Regions from separate parts of the Caballeronia sp. Lep1P3 genome, predicted to be linked through region 2. Evidence: predicted binding sites of a transcription regulator. Region 2 holds the regulator's gene; each other region holds the start of a gene.

Region 1 (4,507 bases), on a different replicon from region 2:
AGCGCCCTAGTCGCGAATCGGCCAATAATGACTAGCCTCTTCGACTTCATTGAGTTGAAGGCGTTGTGCATGCTCCGGGTTGCGCCTTCGCTTGTCGACCGGTTCATCGCGGTAAAACGTGAAAATCCAGCGTTCGGCCTAGGCGAGATCATGGCGGTGGCCATCGAGGCGCGCGAACGCCACCAATGGGGACACTATTGGCAGGAGTGAAGCAACGATATGCGGTCGGGGAGTGGGACTCTTTATGGGCCAGCGACCCGTACATGAAGCACCGGTTCGTGCTCGACCTCGAATCGCGCACCGTGATCGCCGGCGAAGACCGCGTTCGCCGTCACTGGTGGTCGATGCGTCTCGAGCACGTCGCCTATATGCAGCAAATCCTCAACGAGACGTTCGATTCCATATGGGACGAGCCCGAGGAGTTCGGCTTCGTTCGTCAGACCGAGATTCCATCGTGGGCGACTGGAGCTTGGCCGTGGCCGCCGTTGCCTGAGGTGGAAGAGGTCGAGAAGCTGCTGGACGGTCCGGACGTTCCGCTTGAGCGCGATGACTTGGGCCGTATTGTCTTTCCGCCCCGGTTCGCCGCCGACGGACGGAAGTAACAGCGGAGCACCGCGCGGCTGGACGTCAGTCGAACTTGCGGCTCTTCAACGTGCCGAAGACCGCTTTCGGACGAACGGTCAAGCCGCTTGTGCTTGCAGAGCGGCGTCGCGCTCGAGCGCTGCTTTCGCGGCCGCCTTGGTCTTGCCTGCGCGCGACGGCGGCTGGCAGATGCCGCACACCATCGAATGCGACGGCTCGTGTGCGTGCGCGACGAACTTTCCGCGGCAATGCGTGCAGCCCGCGAGACGGAGGATTCCGGCGTCCTTGAAACGGATATACGTCCAGGCGCGCGTCAGGTCCATTTGCAACGCCTCCCCGTTCATCGTGAAGTGCTCGGCATACAGCGCATAGGCGCGCGTCAGCAAGTCGACACGATCCAGCCCTTCGGTATTCGCTTCGAGGAAGGCATAGACGTTCGCGAACATCGACGTGTGGATGTTCGGCGCCCACGTCAGGTACCAGTCCTCCGAAAACGGCAGCATGCCCTTGGGCGGCGATGCGCCCTTCACTTCCCGGTACAGGCGAATCAGGCGCTCACGCGAGAGCGTCGGGATTTCCGACTCAAGAACCTGCATGCGAGCGCCGAGCTTGATCAGCGCAATCGCGCGCATGACCTGAGCAGCTTCCGCAGCGAGGCTTTTCGAAGGCGTGGTCGTGGTCATCTTTAGGCCGCCAGAAGGGCGTCGTGAGCGACGGCCGACGTGTCAGCTTCGCTGCTGCGGCCGGCGAGGCCCGCCAGCATTGCATCGGTGCTCATGCGAAAAAAGCACAGCACTTGTGACGACGATGCAAGCTTCTGCGTCTGCTCAGGCGAGAGCTTGAGCAGCAGGTCCGCCATGTCCACCGAGAGCCCCAGATGCGACTGTGCTGCTTCCCGGTCGGACGCCAGAACGCGCCGCGCGAGCGTGAGGTACGACAAGTTCAAGTCGCGGATGGAAGCAAGGTCGTGGCTGGCGTGTGTCATGGCTGGCGTACCGAAGTGGCTGTGACCGTAGTGAGCGTCGGGAGCGCCTAGGGACAGCGCGAGCGAATTGTCTGCTTAAAAAGGGGGGCGTCTGCAACAAAAAGTTACAGTCGCAAACCTTTGCCGCACCAACTATCGCCGTCGCAAACGTCGGAAAATGCGGTGCGCTTCTGAGCGCGCGTCGACGCTACGCGGGCCACGCACATGTTTGCAGCGAAAAGACACCTCTTTTCGCTCAATCAGTGCATCGCTTGGTTCTTTTTTGCGGGGGATTGCAGCTGCATTGAATACGTAACACTTACCTCGTTACGGTTTTACCGCGGCTATTGGGCGACAGTGTTACCACCGCTTAACTTTGTCCGATGGATATGGTGGGACTAAAGCGCCGCCGCAATGGTGTAGACTACTGTACAAACATACAGTACGGGGTTGAACATGGGAGCGTTGGCCCTCGAAGACCTGCATCCATCGATTTGGCGCGGCTCGCAACTGTCGTCTGCTCGCGTCAACGTCGTGCCGTGTGGATCTGAGACGCTTGCCGCAGAACTGCCGGGCGGCGGTTGGCCCAAAGGCGCGCTGACGGACTTGTTGGTGCAGCAGCCGGGCGTTGGAGAAATGCGATTGCTGCTGCCAGCGCTGAAGGCTGTCGCCCAACGGCGCATTGCTTTCCTGCAGCCCCCTCATCGCTTTCAACCCGAAGCGGCGGCCTACTGGGGCCTGCCTGAGACGTCGATCAACGTCGTGCGCGCCCAAAAGACCGCCGATGCGCTGTGGGCGGGTGAGCAGATCCTTCGCGCAGGGACGTTCGGCGCGCTGCTCTTCTGGCAAACGCATGTGCGACCGGAAGCGCTACGCCGCCTGCACCTTGCCGCGCAGACCAGCGAGTCGCTGTTCTTCATGCTGCGGCCGCTCGCTGCTGCGAGCGACACGTCCCCTGCGCCGCTTCGCATTGCTGTGCGCCCTGCGCGTGACAGCGTTTCATTGGAGTTTGTTAAGCGCCGCGGCCCCGCGCGTGACGAGCCGCTTGTCGTTGGACTGACCCATTCGCCTATCCTGTTGAATCGCCATGCAAGTGTGGATCGGCGTGTATCTGCCGCACCTCAGCCGAGAAGTCTTCCAGCCGAACTGGTCGTCCACGAGTGAGGCTGCCGGCTTCGCCTCGAGCTTAGGCTTGGTCGTGCTCGACCATGAGCGTGTCGTCGCGCTCGATCAGGCAGCGCACGAGGCGGGTGTTCGAATGGGCATGCGCAAAGGCGGCGTTCTTACGCTCGCGCCCGATGCGCGCATTCACGACAAGGACGAACTCAAGGAGCAGCAGGCCGTCGCGGACGTCGCTACCGCCCTCATGCAGTTCAGCCCGCAGGTTGCGATCGCTGAGGAGCAGACGGTATTGGTCGACGTGTCGGCGAGCTTGCGGCTATTCGGTGGCGTGCGCGCGCTTAGACGCGCGATCCGCGCCTCGCTCGCGGCTTTCGGCTTCACGGTCCGGATGAGCGTCGCGCCCACCGGCCAAAGCGCGTGGCTGATGGCGCGTTATCGCGGCGGTCACCGACTTTCCATTCGCTCGCTCATGCGCCAGTTGCCGCGCTTTCCCGCGCTGTTGGTACTCGAAGCCCGGCGCTATGCCGACTGGTTCGATGGCCTCGGATGCACGAGCGTGGCGGACCTGCGGCGCTTGCCGCGCGCCGGTCTGAAGAAGCGCTGCGGTACCGCGCTGCTGGATACGCTCGATCGCGCAGTTGGCGAAGCGCCCGAACTGTATGAATGGGTCCAGACGCCCCCGTCCTTCAACGCACGTATCGAATTGCCCGATCGCGTCGAGCATGCGGAAGCCGTCCTCTTTGTCGCGCGGCGGCTTATCGTGCAATTGACCGGTTGGCTCGCCAGCAAGCAACTGGCGCTGACGCGCTTCTCGATCGAACTCGAACATGAGCGCGGGCGCGCGGCGTTGCCACCAACGACGATTGAGGTGGCGCTCGCCGAGCCGACATGGCACGAGGAACACCTCACGCGCTTGCTCAAGGAACGGTTGGGGCGCGTCGAGCTCGCGGCCGCGGTCATCGCCGTGCGTCTAGAAGTGAATGACGTCGAAGCGGCCGAGCCGCCGTCCGACACCCTATTCCCCGAGCCAGGCGGCAGCGCAGCCGACCATAACCGGCTGATGGAGTTGCTCGTCGCGCGTCTTGGCCACGAGAATGTCTTGCGCGCCGCGCCCATGGCCGACCATCGGCCCGAGATCGTGTCGAACTGGGTGCCGGTGACAAGCGACGTCAAAGGCTGCCCTCTGCCCGGCGACCAGCCGCGCCCCTCGTGGTTGCTGGAGACGCCCATCCAGTTGATGACGCGCCAGCACCGGCCGTTCTACGGCAGTCCGTTGCGCACGGTATCCCCCGGCGAGCGCGTCGAAGCGGGATGGTGGGGCGGCGAGCTCGTCACGCGCGATTACTTTGTCGCGGAAGCCGACGATCACACCTGCTACTGGATCTACCGCGAGCGCGTCGGCAGCCGCGCCGAAGAAGATCCTCGGTGGTTCCTGCACGGTCTGTTCGGCTGAAGCGATGGACGTGTACACCTCCATGCTGCCCGGCTATGCCGAGTTGCAGTGCTTCTCCAACTTCACGTTCCTGCGCGGCGCCTCGCACTCGGAAGAACTGATTCTGCGCGCTGAGCAGCTTGGCTATCTCGCGATCGCCATCACCGACGAATGCTCGCTCGCGGGCATCGTGCGTGCGCATGTCGCCGCGAAGGAAGCGAATATCCGGCTCATCGTCGGCGCGCATTTCCAACTCATGAACCCGGACGGGACGCCCGCCCTTGCCTTCACGGCGCTGGCCATGAACCGCAACGGCTATGGGAACCTGTCGGAACTCATCACCCTGGCGCGCACGCGCACATCGAAGGGCACGTATCTTCTGACGCCGAGCGATCTCGCGTGGCCTC
Region 2 (4,507 bases):
ACCGACGTGGCCTGCGGGCGTTTCGAGGACGCCGCGCGGGACATCCTGCAGGAGGGCGTCGAATGGCTGCGCGAGCGCGGCTTGCAGGCGCAAGGGCACTTCGCGTTCGGGCATCCGATCGACGAGATCGCGGCGCTGGCCGAAAACCTCAAGGTGGATCTCGTCGTCGTGGGGCATCGCTGCCGCAGCGGACTCGCGCGATGGTGGATGGGCGCGGGCAACACGCCCTTGCTCGACCGCGTCTCGTGCAGCATTCTCGTGGCCGTCTGCCAGGCCGGAGAATCCGCCGAAGCGGAAGACGAGGCGGCTTACGCGGCCAAGCCGGTGAAGGCCGAAGCCGGCGCGTGAGCCGTTCGCGCGTGCGTTCGGAGGCGCGTCAGCCGTTGAGATCGACGGCGACGAGCTTCCACGAAATCAGACCGCTGCGATGAAAGATGGCTGAATAGCGGGCATCGCCGACGCCGTGCTGATACGTCACCACGAACGTGTCGATGTCGCGATATCCGGCCGTCGTTTGCGGCGGTTGCTCCGCGTCAATTCCTGGCGCGCTGCCGGCGGTTGTCGGGCTATCGGTTTGCCGTGGCGCGGGCGGCCGTTCGCCGGGCTCGCCGCGAGGCGGGATGCCATTGAGAATGGCGGCTACGCCGTCCGGCGTCGCATATGAGTCCACTAGCGGCCCGACGAGCGCCGCGCCGATCATCGCGCCGATGATGGCGAGCGGATTGCCGTTCTTCTGCACATCGATGCGCCGGGTCAGGAGCGCCGCGACCTGATCCTTCAGGCTCGTGCGCAGCGCCGGAAAGTCGACGTACTCATTGACGGTCTGCGCGTCGCGCGCATCGGCAGCGCGCTTGACGCGCTCCAACGCGATATACGGCGACGCGTACACCAGTCCGAGCGCGGCGACGAGCGCAAGAACCGCAAGGCTGACGGCAATAGAACGGGTAGTGCGGGACATGCGGCGAAAGCGCCTCTTCGTGGATGCGGTTTTCCGATTGACCACACGCACGCGCGAACGATCCCGCGATTTAAACAAACGCGAAGTTACGCGAGCGTGCCGCCCGACAGCGCCGCGCGTTCCTCGTCGATACAGCGGTCGATCATGCGCGACACTTCGCCGATCTTCCCGACCATGATGAGCCGCGACTCGCTGCGGTACACGCGCACCGGGGCACGCGGCGCCGGTTCCGCATAGACGGGCTGAGCAAGCGATACACGCGCGAACGCGGGCTGCCGCGAAGGCAGCGCCGGCATTTCGTCGAAGAGATCAGGCGCGGCTTCGGCGCGCGGACGCGCTGTGGCACCGCAGGAGATCAACGCGCGCAGATGACGCAGGCGGCCGAACTGGCGGAAGGGCAGCAAACGGGCAAAACGTTCCATCATGACTCTCCAGACGATAGGACGCACTGCGGCGAGCCGCGTTCGGCTGCCGACCATGCTCGATGTATTCGAAACGCGCCGCGTCGTGCGTGGCGTGAGGTGAGGCGAACGCTCTCGGCGCGTCTTGCGTCGACGTCGCCGCTCGACCGTTAAAACTCGCCTGAGCGAATCAGGCCCACCGCGATGCCTTCGAGCGCGAACTCGCCGCTGCCCGAGCGCACGAAGATGTTCTCGTAGTCCGGGTTCTCCGCGATCAGTTCGACGCCATCCGGCAGGCGCTTCCAGCGCTTCACGGTGACGTCGTCGCCGATACGCGCGACGACGATCTGCCCGTCCTTCGCCTCCGTGCGCTTTTGCACGGCGAGCAGGTCGCCGTCGAGGATGCCGGCATCGCGCATGGACAGGCCGCGCACCTTCAGCAGATAGTCCGGCTTGCTGGAGAACAGCGCGGGATCGCACGCGTAGTGCTGCGCGATGTGCTCCTGGGCGAGGATAGGACTGCCCGCCGCGACACGCCCGACGAGTGGCAGGGACAACTGCATGATGCTCGGATGCGGCAGCGTGAACTGATGCGGCAGTTCCTCCGACCGGCTCGCTTCCGCGATCAGCCGGATGCCCCGCGATGAACCCGCCGCCAGTTCGATGACGCCCTTGCGCGCCAGTGCCCGCAGGTGTTCTTCCGCCGAATTCGCCGAACTGAAGCCCAATTCAGCGGCAATCTCCGCGCGCGTGGGCGGAAAGCCGGTGCGTTCGATCGCGCGCTGGATCAATTCGAAGACCTGCTGCTGCCGCGCGGTTAGTTTGGAGGTTCTGGTCACTGGCTCGGGCCTCTGTGCAACGGTGGAAGAACAATGACTGTATTTTTATACAGTATTTCGCGGTTTTCAAGCTTTACTTTAAGTTCTCGCCGCAGCGCCCGACGCACACCCGCCGCCGATCGCTCGTGAGATGTCGCTGCGGCCTTAGCATCATCGGATATAAAAAAGTGAAAAACGATTATTTCTGTTCATATAGGAGGCTCGTTAGACTGAATCCGTCAATTCGATAAGACGGAGAACGGGGAATGCAAAGCACGAGGACGGGATTGGGAACCAGCGCGAGGAAACTGCTGACGGCGCTCGCACTGACGGCGGCGAGCGTCGGCGCGACTGTGGGGGCGAGCGTTCCGGCGCATGCGGAGACGTCGTTTCTGAATGTCTCCTACGATCCCACGCGCGAGCTGTATCAGGACTTCAACCAGGCTTTCGCGAAGAAATGGAAAGCCGAGACCGGCGAAACGGTCACGTTCAAGCAGTCGCACGGCGGCTCGGGCGGTCAGGCGCGCGCGGTTCTGGACGGCTTGCAGGCCGACGTCGTGACGCTCGCGCTCGCCTACGACATCGACGCGCTCGCGAGCAAGGGTCTCGTCGGCGGCGACTGGCAGAAGCGTCTTCCGGACAACGCATCGCCCTATACCTCGACGATCGTCTTCCTCGTGCGCAAGGGCAATCCCAAGCACATCAAGGACTGGGACGATCTGACGAAGCCGGGCGTCTCCATCGTCACGCCGAACCCGAAAACGTCAGGCGGCGCGCGCTGGAACTATCTCGCGGCGTGGGCCTATGCGCAGCACAAGCCGGGCGGCAACGAGCAGACGGCGAAGGATTTCGTCGCGAAGCTGTACAAGAACGCCGGCGTGCTCGACTCGGGTGCGCGCGGCGCAACGACGAGCTTCGTGCAGCGCGGTCAGGGCGACGTGCTGATCGCGTGGGAAAACGAGGCGTTTCTCTCACTGAAGGAATTCGGTCCGGAGAAGTTCGAGATCGTGGTGCCGTCGGTGAGCATTCTGGCCGAGCCGCCGGTCGCAGTGGTCGACAAGGTCGTCGACAAGCACGGCACGCGCAAGCTCGCCGAGGCATATCTGAAGTATCTCTATAGCGACGAAGGCCAGCAGATCGCCGCGCGCAATTTCTATCGTCCGCGCTCGGACAAAGTGCCCGCCGAACTCACGAAGCAGTTCCCGAAGCTCAAGCTCTACACCATCGACGATACCTTCGGCGGCTGGGCGAAGGCTCAGAAGACGCATTTCGCGGATGGCGGCGTGTTCGATTCGATCTATCAGCCGCAGTAAGCGCGACCAGATGAGAAACCGAGCGGCGCGCCACGACGCCGCCGGCAACACAAGCCCGTAGCGACACGCGCTCCCCGGCGCACTGGAAATAGGACGTTCCAAGGATGACGACTTTCACTCTGCGCAAGCCGAGCGCACTGCCGGGCTTCGGCTTGACGCTCGGCATCACGCTCGCGTATCTGAGCCTCGTGGTGCTGATACCGCTCGCCGCGACCTTCGCCAAGACAGCGACGCTCGACTGGGCGCAATTCGTGCGCGCGGTCACGGCGCCGCGCGTGCTGGCTTCTTACCGGCTGACGTTCGGCGCGGCGCTCGGCGGGGCGCTCATCAACGCGGTGTTCGGCTTTCTGGTCGCGTGGGTGCTCGTGCGTTACACGTTCCCGATGAAGCGTATCGTCGATGCCATCGTCGATCTGCCGTTCGCGCTGCCGACGTCGGTTGCCGGCATCTCGCTCGCAGCGGTCTACGCGGGCAACGGATGGATCGGCCAGTATCTCGCGCCGCTCGGCATCAAGATCGCGTTCACGCCGCTCGGCGTGCTCGTTGCGCTCACGTTCATCGGGCTGCCGTTCGTCGTCCGCACAGTGCAGCCCGTGCTCGAAGACTTCGAGCGCGAGCAGGAAGAAGCCGCCGCGTGCCTCGGCGCGACGCGCTGGCTGACGTTTCGCCGCGTCGTTCTTCCCTCCGTGCTTCCGGCCTTGCTGACGGGTTTCGCGCTCGCGTTCGCGCGTGCGCTCGGCGAATACGGCTCGGTGATTTTTATCGCCGGCAACGTGCCGATGAAGTCCGAGATCACGTCGCTGCTCATCATCACGAAGCTCGAGCAATACGACTACGCGGGCGCGACCGCGCTCGCCGTCGTGATGCTGTGTGTGTCGTTTCTGATGCTGCTCCTCATCAACACGCTGCAATGGCTCCTGCAGCGGCGCACGAGCAGGACGGGCGCCGCGCCCGCGACCGCGCCGTCGCTTCATGTCGCGCGAGGTGACGCATGAGCAAGGTACTGCCGCTCGATAC
Region 3 (4,507 bases), on a different replicon from region 2:
GTGGCGCGAGCGGCGTGAGGCGGGACGCGCGGCCAGGCGACGCGCGCCCCGCGCGACGCAAGACGCGATCGGCAATGTCGCGCGAGACCCCGTCGAATTGCTGCGCATCAGTAGCGAGAGGCGTGTCGCCGCGCTCGTTCCGCTGCGCTATGGCCGGATGCTGGCGTCGCCGTTCGCGTTTTATCGCGGCAGCGCGATCGTGCACGCGCACGATCTGGCGGGCACACTCGACAGCGGTATCCATTTCCAGATTTGCGGCGACTGTCACCTCGCCAACTTCGGCGGCTTCGCGACGCCGGAGCGCGCGCTCGTCTTCGATCTCAACGATTTCGACGAAACTTCGCGCGGGCCGTGGGAATGGGACATCAAGCGTCTGGCCGGCAGCCTGAGCGTGGCGGGCCGGCACCTGGGTCACGGCCCGCTGAGCGCCGACGAGTGCGCGTTCGAGGCGACGCAGAGCTATCAGCGGCACATGGCCGAGTACGCCGAAATGAGCGCGCTCGACCTGTGGCACGAACGGATCACCTTTGCACGCATGCACGATCTCGCGCGCACCGACGACGGCCGTCGCCGCGTCCGTCGAGGCATCGCGCGCGCTTTGCGGCGCACGCACGGAACGATGCTGCCGAAGCTCGCCGACCGTACGGGCGACGGATGGCGCATCCGCGATGCACCGCCCGCGGTGTTTCACATTCGCGGCACAAGTTCGCTGATCGACCCCGACGACGAATGGATGGCGATGACGCACGATCGTTCGACGTTGTTCACCGCCTTGATGCGCGACTACGCCGCTTCGCTCACGCCCGAGCGCGCCGCATTGCTTGCGCAGTTCGCGCTTCAGGACGTCGCATTCAAGGTGGTGGGCGTGGGAAGCGTCGGCACGCGCTGTCTCGTGCTGTTGCTGACCGACCATCACGGCAAGCCGCTTTTTCTGCAATTGAAGGAAGCGTCGATGTCGGTCGTCGCGCGATACGCGAAGGCGGGAATCCGCGAGCGCGGCATCACGCACGATGGCTTGCGCGTCGTCCACGGGCAACGTCTGATGCAGGCGGCGAGCGATCCGTTTCTCGGCTGGGCGACAGGCGCGCTCGGACGCACCTTTTACGTGCGCCAACTGCGCGACATGAAGATATCGGTCGAACTCGAGACGCTCGACAAGGACGGCCTGCGCCGTTACGCCGGCTTATGCGGCTGGGCGCTCGCCCGCGCGCACGCGAAGGCTGGCGGCTGCGCGCCGGAGATTTCGGCGTACATCGGCAGAAGTGAGCGCTTCGCGGAGGCGCTCGTTCGGTACGGACGCGCCTGCGCACAGCAAGTCGAGCAGGACTACGAGCGGTTCCGCGCCGCGTGCCGGAGCGGCGAACTCGAGGCGCGCACCGACGCCGACATGGCTGCGGATTTCTCGCCGTGACGAAATCGACCGCAGCACGCGTCGCGAAGACGTTTCCGCGCGCATCAGTGTGCAGCGATCGCCAGTTGCGGCCGGCCTTGGCGCGCGGCGCTTTCGTAGGCATCGACCGCGAATGCGAAGACTGCCGGCAATGCGTCGGACGATGCGATATCGACGACATCGTCCGTCTCCGGGTACTGGAAGTTGTCGGGACGCGCGAATAGTTCGCGCAGCGCCGCCTCGTGCCGGCCGGCGAAACCCAGGTCCGCGACGGCTTCGGCTTCGATCGCATGCAATAGACGCCACGTCAGCGGAACGCCTTTCTCGATATAGCGCCCCGCGACTTGCCGCGTAATGCGCTCGAGGTCGCGCACGGCCCGCGCGAACTGCTTCTTGCTCAGATGCTCGCCATTCGAATCCATGTCTTCACCCCTTCTACGGTCTCGCTGTACTGTATAAATATACAGTACTGGCTCCGATGAAAATAGCGTCGCGCTGATGGCGGCCGGTGTATGTGCGATTCCGCCTACGCGCGATTCAGACATGCGCCGCTATGGAAACGGGGCCTGGGAGCGCATGCTAGAACCATGCTTCGGGTCGTCGAGTGCGCTACGCGTCCGACAACCGGAGTTCTGCGCGAACGAGCGCTGAAACTAAAGGAGAACCAGGATGAACGAAGACCAAGTGAAAGGCGTCGGCCAGCAAGTGAAGGGGAAGATCAACGAGGCAGTCGGCAAGGCGACCGACGATCCGGCGCAGGAAGCCAAGGGCGACATGCAGCAAGCCGCCGGCAAGATCCAGAAGGGCGCGGGCGATGTCCGCGAGGATGTGAAGGACAGCGTAAAGAAGAATCCGTAACTCGGATTGCCGCCGCTGGTTGGCGGCTCGGCTCGGAAGCGGGACGCCATTGCGGCGTCCCGTTTTTACTTAGCGGGGGGCGCGGGCAGCTTGATGCGCATAAAGTTCCGGCCCCGCGCTCATAGTCGCGCGACGCCTCTAACCGTGGATGACGACGAGCAGCGCCTTCGCCTCGGATCGACCCACGTTGCGGATGGCATGGCCGTCGTCGGCGGCATATCTTGCCGTTTCGCCGGCTTTGAGCCGGCGCCTCGCGCCGGAGGCCTCGACTTCGATGGCCCCGTTCAGCACCGTGACATGCTCGCGCGTCCCAGGCTCATGCGCGTTCGACGTGAGGGCCGCTCCCGGTTGCAACGTGAGCTCATACCATTCGAACTTGCCCGCCAATTCGATCGGGCCCCACACACGCAATTGATACCCACCGTTGTCGCCGTTGAGCGTCGGGATGTCGCGTGGACTCGCGACGCGGATCGCCTCTGCGGGCTTTTGCTGCGCGAACAATTGATCGAGGCTGATTCCGAGCGCGTTCGTCAGCCGCCACGCGACGGCGATCGTCGGATTCGCCTTGTCGCGCTCGATCTCCGACAGCATCGACTTTGAGACGCCGGCCGCACGCGATAAATCATCGAGCGTCAACTTGCGCTCGTTGCGCAGACGCTGAATGTGTTCTCCGACGCGCGGCGGGGCCGGCGCCGATGCCGCCGCCTCTCCCGCCGACGCTTCCGCCGACGCTTCCGCCGACGCTTCCGCCGACGCTTCCGAGCGCGAGCTTGCCATGAGTCTTTTGTTCCCTTAAAGTGTTCGATATATTGGACGAGGGTTCGAAATACCGAACCGATCCGGTTTGATCGATGCACTATAACAGGACGGAAAGACTGCGCGCCGGTTGTCCGCCGCCAGCCGGTCGGGAAAGTCCACGAGGAAGACGCCGATGAAGAACGAATTCTTGTCGCACCTGCGCGAAACCATCGAAGGCATTCGCGCGGCCGGCTTTTATAAGCAGGAACGCGTGATCGCAAGCCCGCAGTCATCGAACATCCGGCTCGCCGACGGTTCAGAAGTGTTGAACTTCTGCGCAAACAACTATCTCGGTCTTGCGGACGACCCGCGCTTGATAGAAGCCGCGAAGCAAGGATTGGACGCCGACGGTTTCGGGATGGCGTCCGTGCGTTTCATCTGCGGCACTCAGACGATCCACAAGACGCTGGAAAAGGCCATCGCGCAATTCCTCGGCACCGACGATGCCATTCTCTACTCGAGTTGCTTCGACGCAAACGGCGGGCTTTTCGAGACGCTGCTGACCGAGGACGACGCGATCATCAGCGACGAACTGAACCACGCGAGCATCATCGATGGCGTGCGCCTGTCGAAGGCGCGCCGGCTGCGCTACAAGAACAACGATCTCGCCGATCTCGAAGCGCGTCTTCAGGAAGCCGACGCCGCTGGCGCGCGCTTCAAGCTGATCGCGACGGACGGCGTCTTTTCAATGGACGGCATCATCGCCGATCTCGCCGGCATCCGCGATCTGGCCGACCGCTACGGCGCGCTCGTCATGGTGGACGACTCGCACGCCGTGGGTTTCATCGGCGAAAACGGTCGTGGCACGCCCGAACATTGCGGCGTGCTGGACCGCGTGGACATCATCACCGGCACGCTGGGCAAGGCGCTCGGCGGCGCATCGGGCGGGTACGTCGCGGGCCACGCGGAAATCATCGAACTATTGCGCCAGCGCAGCCGCCCCTATCTTTTCTCGAATACGCTCGCGCCGAGTATCGCTGCGGCTTCTTTGAAGGTGTTGGAACTGATCGCGAGCGACGAAGGCGGCGCTTTGCGCAGTCGCGTCCGCGAGAATGGCGCGCGCTTCCGCGAAAGAATGACTTCGCTAGGCTTCGACCTGATTCCCGGCGAACACCCGATCATTCCAGTGATGCTCGGCGATGCGCAACTCGCCTCCCAGATGGCAGACGACTTGCTCAACGAAGGCGTGTATGTAATCGGCTTTTCCTATCCTGTCGTGCCCAAAGGACGCGCGCGCATTCGTACCCAAATGAGCGCCGCGCATACGCCCGAACAGATAGACCGCGCCGTGGACGCGTTCGCTCGCGTCGGCCGCTCGCTGGGCGTGATCCGCTGATGCGCGGCGGACTTTATGCGCATAACACTATCAAGCGCCACCCCTGCAGTCCGAGCCATAAGCCTCTCGATCCAACTAGCCAAGACCAAACGCCAGGATCAGCCGCAATGAAAGCCCTCGCCAAA
Region 4 (4,507 bases), 390 kb from region 2:
GATCGTCCGAGGCGACGTAGTAATCGCGCTGGACGCCGTTGCCGTCCCACCATCCCGCCTCGATGCGCTCCGTCCGGCTGATCAGCTTGAGCGGTCGGCGATAGAACGGCCGCTCGTTGCGCAGATTCAGCTTCTGCGGCGTTTCGAGAATCCACGACGGGCGCGGCTGCGAAGGCACGGCCCGATCGGGAAGCTGGAGCGCTTCGTCGGCTTCGGCTTCGGCTGCGGTTTCTTTTTCGTCTTCTTCGTCGTGCGCTTCTTCGACGTGCGGCTCCTTCGACGCCTTCTGTTTCTTTGCGCGCGCGGGCTTGCTGTCGCGCGTCGCCTGATAGGGCTCGACGGTCATCGCCGCCTCCGGCCGATGATCCTCCCGCGCGACCAGTTGCACGACGTTTTCCGCACCCAGCCGCGCGCTCAGACGCTCGAGCAATTGCGCCATCGAATCGTTATCGGAACTCGGCATCGGAAACAGCGTGTCGGATGGCGGCGCGTGCTCGCTCACTTTGTCGGCAAGCAACTTCATCTCGATGACCGGCGCGACGAGCGTCGCCTGATTCAGCTTTTCGCGCAGCAGCCAAAGGATGTGATCGGCGTCGCGCGTCGGCACCGCCCACGCAATCCTGAGCGTCGAGGTTTTGGGCGCGTGGCGCGCGGTCAGTTCGTGTTCGAGCAGCAGCGAAAATTCGCTCACTGCCGCGTGATGCGCGCTCAGCCAGCCGGCCAGTTGCAGCACGAGCCGGCGCGCCGCGAACAACAATGCCTCGGCGCTCTCGACGCGCGCCTGCAATTCCAGCCGCGCCTCGAACGATGCCGGCGCGCAAAACGCCTCGCGCGGATCGGGCGCCTGCCCGTAAGCCTGCGCGAGCCATTGCAGAATGCCCTGCCCGAATCGTCGCGCGACGCCCTTGCGCGGCAAGCGACGCAGATCGGCGAGCGTCGCGCAGCCGATCTGCTCGAACGCGTTCCCATGCGATTGCGCCGATGGCACGAGCGATACCGGCAACGCGTCGAGCGCGCGCACGAGCGTCGTCTCCTTCACGATGCGAACCCGGCGCGCCACGCGGCGCGTGCGCGCGTGCGCGAGCAGCCACGCGCCCCACGCGGTCGGCGCACAGCCCATGCGCGACGTGAAGCCGCATCCTTTCACCGTCGATGCCACTTTTGCCAGCAGCACACGCAATCCGCCGAAAAGCCGCGTGCTCGCGCCGACTTCCAGCAACACCGTATTCGCGTGCGCGAGCACGACCTTCGGCGTGAACGCGAGCAATGCCAGCGCGACCGCTTCGAGCGCGCGCTGCTCCTCGTCGATATCGGCCGATAGCAAGGTCAGTCGCGGCGCCAGCGCGAACGCGTGCGAGCGCGTGCTGCCGGGACGCACGCCCAGCCGATACGCGATGAGATCCGGCAGCAGGATGCGCGCGTGATCGGCGAGCGCGAAACACGGCTGATCGGTCTCGTGCGCGTGTTCATGAGGCGTCGGCCTCGCTCCAGGCAAAATCGAATTTGCCGATGCGGATGGCATCGATGGCGGCCTGACTGCTTCGAGCGATAAAAGCGGCAATGTCACCGCTATCCACAACATGTTTGACCTCCCGTGCTTTCCTCTGCTGGCTCGCGCGCCGCACATGTTCGGGCAACGCGGGCATCTGCAGCGGCAAGCGCAACTGCAACGGCTTTTGCAGCAGCGGACCGCGCCGCTTGATGATGTCGAGCTCCAGCATCACGACTTGCATCCATTCGCGGCGATTCATCGTCTGCGCGGTGGCCGGCAGCATCGGCTTACAGACGATGCGCAACGGCGCCGCCGAGGATTGCTTCGCCGCGTTCAGCGGACGAAATAAAAACGCCAGCGACTGCGACTCCTGGGCCGCGACCTGAAGCCGTCGCAAGGCCTCAGGTCGCGCCTTGGGCAGCCAGATCAACACGGCGCCGATGCCTTCCTGCTTCAGCGACTGTTCCGCAGCCCAGGGCACCTGATCCTCGGGCGCCTTGACCCAGACGAGCTTGTGAGGCGCGATGTGCATTGCGCGGAAAGCAGCAAAATTCGGCATCCACGGCGGCGCAACGAACACGACGGAGCGGCTTTGAACCGTCGTCAGTTCCCGGAGCGTGCGCGCGAGCAACCTTATTTCCCCGACGCCGCTCTCTTCGATCAGCAATTCGGTCACGCTGCCGGGCAGCCAGCCAGCGCCGGGCAAAACGTGATCGAGCATTCGGTAGCCGCTCGACACGACGTTCGAATGTGAGGCACTGATGTGCTCGCCTTGCCAAAGCTGCTTCTGCAAGTGAGACGTCAGTTCGAAATCGAGCAATGACAGTGCGGCGCCCATGAGTTCCCCATCTGACGGCCACAGGGTGCACTCACGCGTGAACGCGTGGCGGCCTCTGTTTGTACTGTATATTTATACAGTATTTCGAGATGAGACGGGTGGGCAGGAGAACGCCGTGATGGACGGCTTTTGAGACGGAGGGCGTGAAATTAGAGCGAGATGACGATAAGGATTTCCGCCGCTCCAACACAAAAACCCCACCTTTGTGGGGTGGGGTTTTTGTGTTGGAGCATGAGGAGCCTGACGATTACCTACTTTCACACGGGAATCCGCACTATCATCGGCGTGGAGTCGTTTCACGGTCCTGTTCGGGATGGGAAGGGGTGGGACCGACTCGCTATGGTCATCAGGCATGACGGGTTGTCGCGTCGCACGGGGGTGCGCCACGACCAATCTGGGAAGAAGTAGTGGGTAGTGACTGGTTTGGGCACAGTCGCTTACTCAACCGGCGCAGGTTAAGACACACCGGTTATAGGATCAAGCCTTACGGGCAATTAGTATCAGTTAGCTCAATGCATTACTGCACTTACACACCTGACCTATCAACGTCCTGGTCTGGAACGACCCTTCAAGGGGCTCGAAGCCCCGGGGATATCTCATCTTAAGGCGAGTTTCCCGCTTAGATGCTTTCAGCGGTTATCTCTTCCGAACATAGCTACCCGGCGATGCCACTGGCGTGACAACCGGTACACCAGAGGTTCGTCCACTCCGGTCCTCTCGTACTAGGAGCAGCCCCCTTCAAATATCCAACGCCCACGGCAGATAGGGACCAAACTGTCTCACGACGTTTTAAACCCAGCTCACGTACCTCTTTAAATGGCGAACAGCCATACCCTTGGGACCGGCTACAGCCCCAGGATGAGATGAGCCGACATCGAGGTGCCAAACACCGCCGTCGATATGAACTCTTGGGCGGTATCAGCCTGTTATCCCCAGAGTACCTTTTATCCGTTGAGCGATGGCCCTTCCATACAGAACCACCGGATCACTATGACCTGCTTTCGCACCTGCTCGACTTGTCGGTCTCGCAGTTAAGCACGCTTATGCCATTGCACTATCAGCACGATTTCCGACCGTACCTAGCGTACCTTCGTACTCCTCCGTTACACTTTGGGAGGAGACCGCCCCAGTCAAACTGCCTACCATGCACTGTCCCCGATCCGGATCACGGACCAAGGTTAGAACCTCAAACAAACCAGGGTGGTATTTCAAGGACGGCTCCACCGAAACTGGCGTTCCGGTTTCATAGCCTCCCACCTATCCTACACAGATCGGTTCAAAGTCCAATGCAAAGCTACAGTAAAGGTTCATGGGGTCTTTCCGTCTAGCCGCGGGGAGATTGCATCATCACAAACACTTCAACTTCGCTGAGTCTCGGGAGGAGACAGTGTGGCCATCGTTACGCCATTCGTGCAGGTCGGAACTTACCCGACAAGGAATTTCGCTACCTTAGGACCGTTATAGTTACGGCCGCCGTTTACCGGGACTTCAATCAAGAGCTTGCACCCCATCATTTAATCTTCCGGCACCGGGCAGGCGTCACACCCTATACGTCCACTTTCGTGTTTGCAGAGTGCTGTGTTTTTATTAAACAGTCGCAGCCACCAGTTTATTGCAACCTCTTCACCCTCCTGGCGCAGGCCAGTCAAGCTACAGAGGCGTACCTTATCCCGAAGTTACGGTACCAATTTGCCGAGTTCCTTCTCCCGAGTTCTCTCAAGCGCCTTAGAATACTCATCTCGCCCACCTGTGTCGGTTTGCGGTACGGTCATCGTTAGACTGAAGCTTAGAGGCTTTTCTTGGAACCACTTCCAATTGCTTCGCTTCCGAAGAAGCTCGCGCCACACCCTTGAATTGCGCACCCGGATTTGCCTAAGTGCCTTCTCCAATGCAGCGACCGGGACGTCCAACACCCGGACAACCTTCCGCGATCCGTCCCCCCATCGCATCTAACAATGGTGCAGGAATATTGACCTGCTTCCCATCAGCTACGCATTTCTGCCTCGCCTTAGGGGCCGACTCACCCTACGCCGATGAACGTTGCGTAGGAAACCTTGGGCTTACGGCGAGGGGGCTTTTCACCCCCTTTATCGCTACTCATGTCAGCATTCGCACTTCCGATACCTCCAGCACGCTTTTCAACGCACCTTCGCAGGCTTACGGAACGCTCTCCTACC

The links. The regulator LexA, encoded in region 2, represses DNA repair genes until DNA is damaged. The targets are predictions, from matches to a motif close to ACTGTATNNNNATACAGT.
Region 1: a site for LexA is predicted at 1,973-1,990, ahead of imuA (translesion DNA synthesis-associated protein ImuA). Genes of this name have one in related genera too.
Region 3: a site for LexA is predicted at 1,841-1,858, ahead of LDZ27_RS20595 (DUF2471 family protein). Genes of this name have one in related genera too.
Region 4: a site for LexA is predicted at 2,394-2,411, ahead of imuA (translesion DNA synthesis-associated protein ImuA). Genes of this name have one in related genera too.

The regions. Positions count from the first base shown of each region.
Region 1 is NZ_CP084269.1:69,230-73,736, forward strand. Features, by position in the region: gene LDZ27_RS26815 (hypothetical protein) at 1-210, shown strand, start outside; gene LDZ27_RS26820 (hypothetical protein) at 264-602, shown strand; gene flhC (flagellar transcriptional regulator FlhC) at 681-1,265, opposite strand; gene LDZ27_RS26830 (flagellar transcriptional regulator FlhD) at 1,268-1,522, opposite strand; gene imuA (translesion DNA synthesis-associated protein ImuA) at 2,003-2,710, shown strand; gene LDZ27_RS26840 (DNA polymerase Y family protein) at 2,634-4,121, shown strand; gene LDZ27_RS26845 (error-prone DNA polymerase) at 4,126-4,507, shown strand, end outside.
Region 2 is NZ_CP084265.1:1,667,793-1,672,299, reverse strand. Features, by position in the region: gene LDZ27_RS07840 (universal stress protein) at 1-348, shown strand, start outside; gene LDZ27_RS07835 (DUF2939 domain-containing protein) at 377-958, opposite strand; gene LDZ27_RS07830 (hypothetical protein) at 1,045-1,380, opposite strand; gene lexA (transcriptional repressor LexA) at 1,530-2,198, opposite strand; gene LDZ27_RS07820 (sulfate ABC transporter substrate-binding protein) at 2,444-3,490, shown strand; gene cysT (sulfate ABC transporter permease subunit CysT) at 3,595-4,485, shown strand; gene cysW (sulfate ABC transporter permease subunit CysW) at 4,482-4,507, shown strand, end outside.
Region 3 is NZ_CP084266.1:1,322,744-1,327,250, reverse strand. Features, by position in the region: gene LDZ27_RS20600 (DUF2252 domain-containing protein) at 1-1,411, shown strand, start outside; gene LDZ27_RS20595 (DUF2471 family protein) at 1,456-1,812, opposite strand; gene LDZ27_RS20590 (CsbD family protein) at 2,060-2,248, shown strand; gene LDZ27_RS20585 (helix-turn-helix domain-containing protein) at 2,387-3,025, opposite strand; gene LDZ27_RS20580 (glycine C-acetyltransferase) at 3,180-4,382, shown strand; gene tdh (L-threonine 3-dehydrogenase) at 4,490-4,507, shown strand, end outside.
Region 4 is NZ_CP084265.1:1,281,666-1,286,172, reverse strand. Features, by position in the region: gene LDZ27_RS06040 (DNA polymerase Y family protein) at 1-1,522, opposite strand, end outside; gene imuA (translesion DNA synthesis-associated protein ImuA) at 1,467-2,330, opposite strand; rRNA gene rrf (5S ribosomal RNA) at 2,569-2,681, opposite strand; rRNA gene LDZ27_RS06025 (23S ribosomal RNA) at 2,804-4,507, opposite strand, start outside.